2 linked regions of the Alkalilimnicola ehrlichii MLHE-1 genome follow. The protein of the gene in region 1 interacts with the protein of each later gene in a pairwise test. Links are inferred from orthologs where the notes say so. Each region holds a gene or a part of one and is shown on either strand. Other genes may lie near its edges.

The links. The genes of interacting proteins can lie anywhere in the genome.
Region 2: the proteins of secD (region 1) and pheT interact in binary tests that used the Escherichia coli proteins (3 or more experiments, as listed by UniProt). The link is inferred for Alkalilimnicola ehrlichii MLHE-1 from one-to-one orthologs.

What each region holds. Positions count from the first base shown.
Region 1 is NC_008340.1:1,418,391-1,422,912, forward strand. Bases 415-3,294 are described here. They hold secD (protein translocase subunit SecD), read left to right. Parts: upstream 415-861; coding sequence 862-2,727; downstream 2,728-3,294. Other genes in these bases: secF (protein translocase subunit SecF), read left to right, coding at 2,737-3,294. In the rest of the region: preprotein translocase subunit YajC, read left to right, coding at 1-261; more of secF, read left to right, coding at 3,295-3,681; MLG_RS06225 (CBS domain-containing protein), read left to right, coding at 3,987-4,424. UniProt on the Escherichia coli protein: Part of the Sec protein translocase complex. Interacts with the SecYEG preprotein conducting channel. SecDF uses the proton motive force (PMF) to complete protein translocation after the ATP-dependent function of SecA.
Region 2 is NC_008340.1:847,878-850,921, reverse strand. It holds pheT (phenylalanine--tRNA ligase subunit beta), read left to right. Parts: upstream 1-347; coding sequence 348-2,741; downstream 2,742-3,044. Other genes in the region: MLG_RS03920 (MerR family transcriptional regulator), read left to right, coding at 3,026-3,044; ihfA (integration host factor subunit alpha), read left to right, coding at 2,746-3,044; pheS (phenylalanine--tRNA ligase subunit alpha), read left to right, coding at 1-293.

The sequences.
Region 1 (4,522 bases):
CTGGTGTTGATCGCCGTGTTCTGGTTTCTGGTGATCCGGCCGCAGCAAAAACGTGTGAAGGCCCACCGGGAGATGCTCTCGGAACTCAAGGTGGACGATGAAGTGGTCACCAACGGGGGCGACCTTGGCCGCATCAACTGGCTGAATGACAACTGGGTCGGCCTGCAGGTGACGCCGGAGCAGGAGTGGGTGGTGCAGCGCCAGCTGGTGGCTCACCAAATGCCCAGGGGGACGGTGGAGCAGTCCTGGGCACAGGACTGACCCGACCCATGCACCGGCCAGCGTGCCGGTGCCCCGATTATCAGTAACGACTGACAGGAGCGACCGATGGACTTTTTCATTTCCACTGCCATGGCCCAGGGCGGCGGTGAGCAAGGCAACCCGCTGTTCGGCATCATCTTCCTGGTCCTGATGATGGCGATCTTCTGGTTCCTGCTGATCCGCCCGCAGCAGAAGCGCCAGAAGGCGCACCAGAAGATGGTCACCGAACTCTCCCGGGGTGACGAGGTGGTCACCAACGGCGGGGTGCTGGGCCGCGTCACCGCCGTCGGTGAGACCTTCATCACCCTCGAGGTCTCCAAGAGCCAGCAGGTGCGAGTCCAGAAGAACGCCGTCGCCAATGTAATGCCCAAGGGCACCATCAAGGAGCAGGAGAAGGCGGCGCAGCAGGCCAAGAAGGAGGCCAAGCGGCAGGACAAGCAGGAAGCGGTCGAGGACCGGTCCGATGAGACGGCCGTTGACGAGGCGCCGTCCGGGGCGGAAGAGCCGGAGACCGAGCGGGCCGCCGAGGGTTCCGAGGATGCCACCCAGGACAAGGACCGGCCGGCGCGCTAAGGCGAGGCGCCCGTTGGCGGAGGCAGAATGAACCGCTACCCCCTCTGGAAATACCTGATACTCATCGTGGCGATCAGCCTGGGCGCGCTCTACGCGTTGCCCAATCTCTTCGGTGAGGACCCGACGCTGCAGATCTCCACAGCGGAAGGGGATCCCCCTGACCAGGAGACGCAGCAGTCGTTGCTGCGCTTCCTGGAGGAGCAGGGTGTCCCGGCCATCGGTGCGGAGACCCGTGAGGGTCAATACCTGATCCGCTTCGACAGCGTGGACCACCAGATGGACGCGGCGGACCTGGTCTCCGCCAAGCTTGGCCGCGGGTACACGGCGGCCATGACCCTGACACCGAGGACACCGGCCTGGCTGCGGGCCCTAGGGGCCGAGCCGATGTACCTGGGCCTTGACCTGCGCGGCGGCGTGCACTTCCTGCTGGAGGTGGATGTCAATGCCCTCAGGGAACAGACGGTCGAGCGTCACGTCAACGACTTCCGCACCCTGCTGCGGCAGGGCCGCATCCGCTACGGTCAGGTGGAGCCCTACGAGGACCTGGCGGTGCGGGTCTCCTTCCGGGAGGCGCCGGCACGGGACGAGGCGTTGCGGTTGCTGCAGGAGGACTTCGGCGATCTGGAGTTCGACCGGGACGAGGCCGACGGCAACTATTACCTGATCGCTCGGATCACCCAGGACGACCTGGATGAGATCGTTCAGTTCTCGGTCAACCAGAACATCACCACCCTGCGCAACCGGGTCGATGAGCTGGGCGTGGCCGAGCCGGTGATCCAGCGTCAGGGTGCCGAGCGCATTGTTGTGCAGTTGCCCGGGGTACAGGATCCGGCCCGGGCCAAGGAGATCCTCGGTGCCACCGCGACCCTGGAATTCCGCTTGGTGGATATGGAGCGCTATCCCTTCACCGGGGATCCCGAGGCGCCACGCCTGCCACCCGCGGCGGAGCTGTTCCAGGAGCGCGACGGCAACTACGTGGTGCTGCAACGGGATGTGATGATGACCGGCGACCGCATCGTTCATGCGGCGTCGGGGATCGACCAGGAGACGGGCGGTCCCCAGGTCAACATCCGGCTCTCCGGCGCAGCCGGACGGCAGTTCAACCGCATCACCCGAGAGCACGTGGGCGATCTGATGGCGGTGGTCTTCATCGAGCGCCAGTCGGAGATGGTGCTGGTGAACGACGAGCCGCAGCGTGAGGTCACCGAGGTGCGCGAGGTGATCAGTGTCGCCAATATCCGCGAGCCCCTGGGGGCCAGCTTCCGGATCACCGGGCTGGACAGCACCCAGGAGGCGCGCAACCTGGCGCTGCTGTTGCGTGCCGGCGCCCTGGCCGCGCCCATCGATATCGTCGAGGAGCGCACCATCGGCCCGAGCCTGGGCGCCGAGAACGTACGCCAGGGCTTCCTGGCGGTGGTCATCGGCTTCGCCCTGGTGGTGGTCTTCATGGCCTTCTACTACCGGGTCTTTGGGCTGGTGGCCAACCTGGCGCTGATCACCAACCTGGTGCTTATCGTCGCGGTCCTGTCGCTGCTGCAGGCCACCCTGACCCTGCCGGGTATCGCCGGGATAGTGCTCACGGTGGGTATGGCGGTGGACGCCAACGTTCTGATCTTCCAGCGAATACGCGAGGAGTTGCACGCCGGATCCAGTATCCAGCGGGCCATCGACCAGGGCTACGGCAAGGCCCTGTCCACCATCGCTGACGCCAATGTGACCACGCTGATCGCCGCGGTGGTGCTGTTCGTGTTCGGCACCGGGCCGGTGCAGGGGTTCGCAGTCACCCTGTCCATCGGTCTGGTGACCTCCATGTTCACGGCCATCCTGGGCACCCGCGCGGTCATCAACCTCATCTACGGCGGCAACAAGCGCGTCGCCGAGCTCAAGATCTGACGGGGCGATATGGAACTTTTCAAACGCGAACCCCGCATCGACTTCCTGGGCAAGCGGCGCCTGGGGGTGGTGTTGTCGGCCCTGCTGCTGCTCGCCTCCATCGGTTCGCTGGCGATGCAGGGGCTGAACCTGGGTATCGACTTCACCGGCGGCACGGTGGTGGAGGTGGGCTATCCGGAGGCCGCGGATCTGGGCCGCATCGACGGGGTGCTGGAGGATGCCGGTTACGGCGATGCCGTCACCCAGTTTTTCGGCACCCAGCGGGATGTGATGATTCGGGTGCCACCCCGGGACGTGGATGAGAGCGCGGTCATCAGTGAGGAGGTGCTGGCGGCCTTGCAGGCGGATAGCCCGGACGCGGAGCTGCGCCGGGTGGAGTTTGTCGGCCCGCAGGTGGGCCGCGAGCTGACCGAACAGGGATTGTTGGCCATGCTCTATGCCCTGGGCGGTATCCTGGTCTACGTGGCCTTCCGCTTCGAGTACCGGTTTGCCATTGGTTCGGTGGCGGCGCTGTTGCACGACGTCATCCTGGTGCTGGGGTTCTTCTCCATCACCCGGATGCAGTTCGACCTCACCGTGCTGGCGGCGGTCCTGGCCATCATCGGTTATTCGCTCAACGACACCATCGTGGTGTTCGACCGGATCCGTGAGAACTTTCTCAAGTTGCGCAAGGCCGGGCCCAGGGAGGTGATGAACATCTCCATCAACCAGACCCTGTCACGGACCCTGATCACCTCATTTACCACCCTGCTGGTGGTGGGTTCGCTGATGCTGGTCGGCGGTGAACTGATCCGCGGCTTTGCCACCGCGCTGCTGGTCGGCGTGCTTATTGGGACCTACTCCTCGATCTATGTGGCCAGCGCCTCGGCCCTGGCACTGGGGGTCACCAAGTACGACCTGTTGCCCCCGGAAAAGGAGGAGGACCAGGGCGAGGGTCAGGAAGAGCGACCCTAGACACCCTGTTGAGTGGCGGCACCGGATCGCCGCGTCGCGGCCGGTGGCACCCGAACCCGCCGCCGTCTGTTTGAACCCCGGGGCGTTCCGCGTCCCGGGGTTTTTTCGTTCTGCGCCAGCGTTCGCCCTTCATGTGCCCTGATCGCCTGCGACTTTCACACCAATAGCCCCAGCAAATCATGGAGTTCCCCCGCCTACTTGAACTCATCTCGGGGCAAGATTTCGCTATCCGATGGGGTGGTTATCCGGTGGTTTGGTCTATGCTTTCAAGGAAGAGTCACCCGACAACAGCAGGAGAACGATCAATGGAAAACACCCTGCATGCCGTGCTGAAGGATAAAGGCGTGGCGCTGTACAGCGTGGATGCCGATGTCCCCGTGGCGGAGGCGATCAAGACTATGGCGGACGGTCACGTGGGCTGTGTGCTGGTTATGGAGAAGGGCAGCCTGCGCGGCATCTTCACCGAGCGGGACGTGATGATCCGCGTGGTGCATGACGGCAAGGACCCGGCGCAGACCCCCGTCTCCGAGGTAATGACCCGTGAGGTGGCCGTGGTGCCACCCACCATGACCGTCGAGGAGGCGATGGTTGTTTGCCTGGAGCGGCGGGTGCGCCACCTGCCGGTGTACGACGGCTCGGACTTGGAGGGGGTGGTTTCCAGCGGGGACCTGATGCGGTGGGTCATCGGTGACCAGAAGCACATGATCGATGACCTGATCCAGTACATCTACATCGGTCGTTGACCCGCCGGGCGACCATTCCGGCGCCTGGCGGGGAACTGTGGGTCGGGCGGGCACGTCCAAGTCAACGTAGCCCGCTCGCTTGCGAGCCAGACCTCAGG
Region 2 (3,044 bases), 570 kb from region 1 along the record:
GCTTCCGGCCCTCCTACTTCCCCTTCACCGAACCCTCCGCCGAGGTGGACGTGCAGTGCGTGAACTGCGGCGGCACCGGCTGCCGGGTCTGCGGTGGTACCGGCTGGCTGGAGGTGCTCGGCTGCGGCGTGGTCCATCCCCGGGTCTTCGAACACAGCCACATCGACCCGGAGCACTGGACCGGCTATGCCTTCGGCATGGGCGTGGAGCGGCTGGCCATGCTCCGCTACGGCGTCAACGACCTGCGCCTTTTCTTCGAGAACGACCTGCGCTTCCTGGCGCAGTTCCGCTGAGCCGGCCGACGCCGGCCCGGCGACCCCTGCCCCGGACAAGGACGGGACTGATCCATGCGAATCAGCGAACACTGGCTGCGTGAATGGGTGGCCGACACCGGCCCCACGGAACAACTGGCCCACCAACTGACCATGGCCGGCCTGGAAGTGGACGGCGTGGAACCCGCCGCCCCGCCCTTTACCGGCGTGGTGGTGGCCCGCATCGTCCGCTGCGAGCCGCACCCCGATGCCGACAAGCTGCGCCTCTGCCAGGTGGACGCGGGCCAGGGCGAACCGCTGCAGGTGGTCTGCGGCGCCCCCAATGCCCGCGAGGGGCTGATGGCCCCGCTGGCCACCGTCGGTGGCGAGCTGCCGGGGGGCCTGACGATCAAGCGCGCCAAGCTGCGCGGCCAGGCCTCGTTCGGCATGCTCTGCTCGGCCCGGGAACTGGGCCTCAGCGAGGACGCCGAGGGCCTGATGGAGCTGCCGGCCGACGCCCCGGTGGGCCGGGACTTGCGTGACTACCTCACCCTGGATGACACCGTCATCGAGGTGGACCTGACCCCAAACCGGGCGGACTGCCTGGGCATGATGGGCGTGGCCCGCGAGGTGGGCGCCCTGTTGGCGCAGCCGGTGCACACCCCGGACATGCCGGCGGAGCGCGCCCGGATCAGCGATGCGGTCCGGGTGACCCTCGATGCCCCGGACGGTTGCGCCCGCTACCTGGGCCGGGTCGTACGCGGCCTGGACCCCCGCGCGGAAACCCCCGTGTGGATGCGCGAGCGGCTGCGCCGGGCCGGCCTCCGCAGCCTCGGGCCGCTGGTGGACGTCACCAACTACGTGCTGATGGAACTGGGTCAGCCCATGCACGCCTTCGACCTGAGCCAGGTCCGGGGCGGCATCCATGCCCGCTGGGGGCGACCGGGTGAGACCCTCACGCTGATCGGGGGCGAGACCATCGAACTCCGCGCCGACCAGCTGGTTATCGCCGATGACGAGCGCCCCCTGGCCCTGGCCGGGATCATGGGCGGAGAGGCGTCCAGCGTCGGCGACGACACCACCGACATCCTGCTGGAGTGCGCCTGGTTCGCTCCCACCGCCATCGCCGGCCGCGCCCGCGCCCATGGTCTGCACACCGACTCCTCCCACCGCTTCGAACGCGGTGTCGACCCGGCCGGCCAGCATCGCGCCATGGAGCGCGCCACCCACCTGCTGCTCTCCATCTGCGGGGGTGAGGCCGGACCGGTGCAGGAGGCGGTCGCCGAGGAGCACCTGCCCCGGCGCCATCCAGTCCGACTGCGGCGCCAACGCATCCGCCTGGTGCTGGGCACGGAGATCGCCGGGGACACCCTTATTGGCATGCTGGAACGGCTGGGCATGCGCGTCGAGACCGGAGGGGAAGGAGTCTGGTGGGTCACCCCACCGAGCTGGCGCTTCGACATCGAACGCGAAGAGGACCTGATCGAGGAAGTGGCCCGCCTCTACGGCTACGATCGGCTGCCCACCCGGCGCCCGCCCATCCCGCTCACCGTGGGTCAGGCCCCCGAGACGCTCACCGGCCTGCCGCGGCTGCGTCAGGCGCTGGTCCAGCGCGGTTACCACGAGGCCATCAGCTACTCCTTCGTGGCGGCGGAGGCACAGCAGGCGCTGGATCCGGAGCACCAGGCCCTGGCGCTGGCCAACCCCATCTCCGCCGATCTGGCGGTCATGCGGACCAGCCTCTGGCCCGGCCTGGTCCAGGCCGCCCGTCACAACCAGAACCGACAGGTGCAGCGTATCCGGCTGTTCGAGACCGGACTGCGGTTCATTGGCGAGGCCGGCGACCTGCGCCAGGAACCGCGCATCGCCGGGCTGGCCCTCGGGCCGGTCCACCCTGAGCAATGGGCGGAGCCCGGGCGCACCCTGGACTTCTACGACGTCAAGGGCGATGTGGAGGCCCTGCTGGCCGCCGGGGGGCGGGCCGGCGCCTTCCGGTTCCAGGCCGACCATCACCCGGCGCTGCATCCGGGCCAGACGGCGCGCATCCTGGACAGCGACCACGACCACCGCCCGGTCGGCTGGCTGGGCGCCCTGCACCCCGCCCGGGCTCGCGAGTTGGACATCCAGGGACCGGTATTCCTGTTCGAACTGGACCTCAGCGCCGTGCAGGCCGGGCATCTGCCCGCCTTCCGCCCGTTGTCGCGTTATCCGGCCAACCGGCGGGACCTGGCGCTGCTGGTCGCGGATGAGGTCCCGGCGCAGACGCTGGTGGACGTAGCCCGTGCCGCCGGGGGGGAGCAACTGGTCGACATCCGGCTATTCGACGTCTACGCCGGGAAGGGTGTGCCGGAAGGCCGGAAAAGCGTTGCCATGGGCTTGATTTTACAGGATTCTTCGCGCACGCTTACTGATGAGGACATGGACCGCGTGTTGGGGCGCGTGGTCGAGCGTCTGGCTCAGGAAGCCGGTGCAGTACTGAGGGGGGAGTAACGGCATGGCGCTGACCAAGGCCGACATGGCCGAACGTCTTTTCGAGGAGGTAGGCCTGAACAAACGAGAGGCCAAGGAGCTGGTCGAGTCGTTCTTTGAGGAGATCCGCCAGGCGCTGGAGGATGGCGTGCCGGTGAAACTCTCGGGGTTCGGCAACTTCGACCTGCGCGACAAGAACGAGCGCCCGGGCCGCAACCCAAAGACCGGCGAGGAGATACCCATCTCCGCCCGGCGGGTGGTGACCTTCCGTCCCGGGCAAAAGCTCAAGAGCCGGGTAGAGGCCTATGCTGGAAACGTCAAACA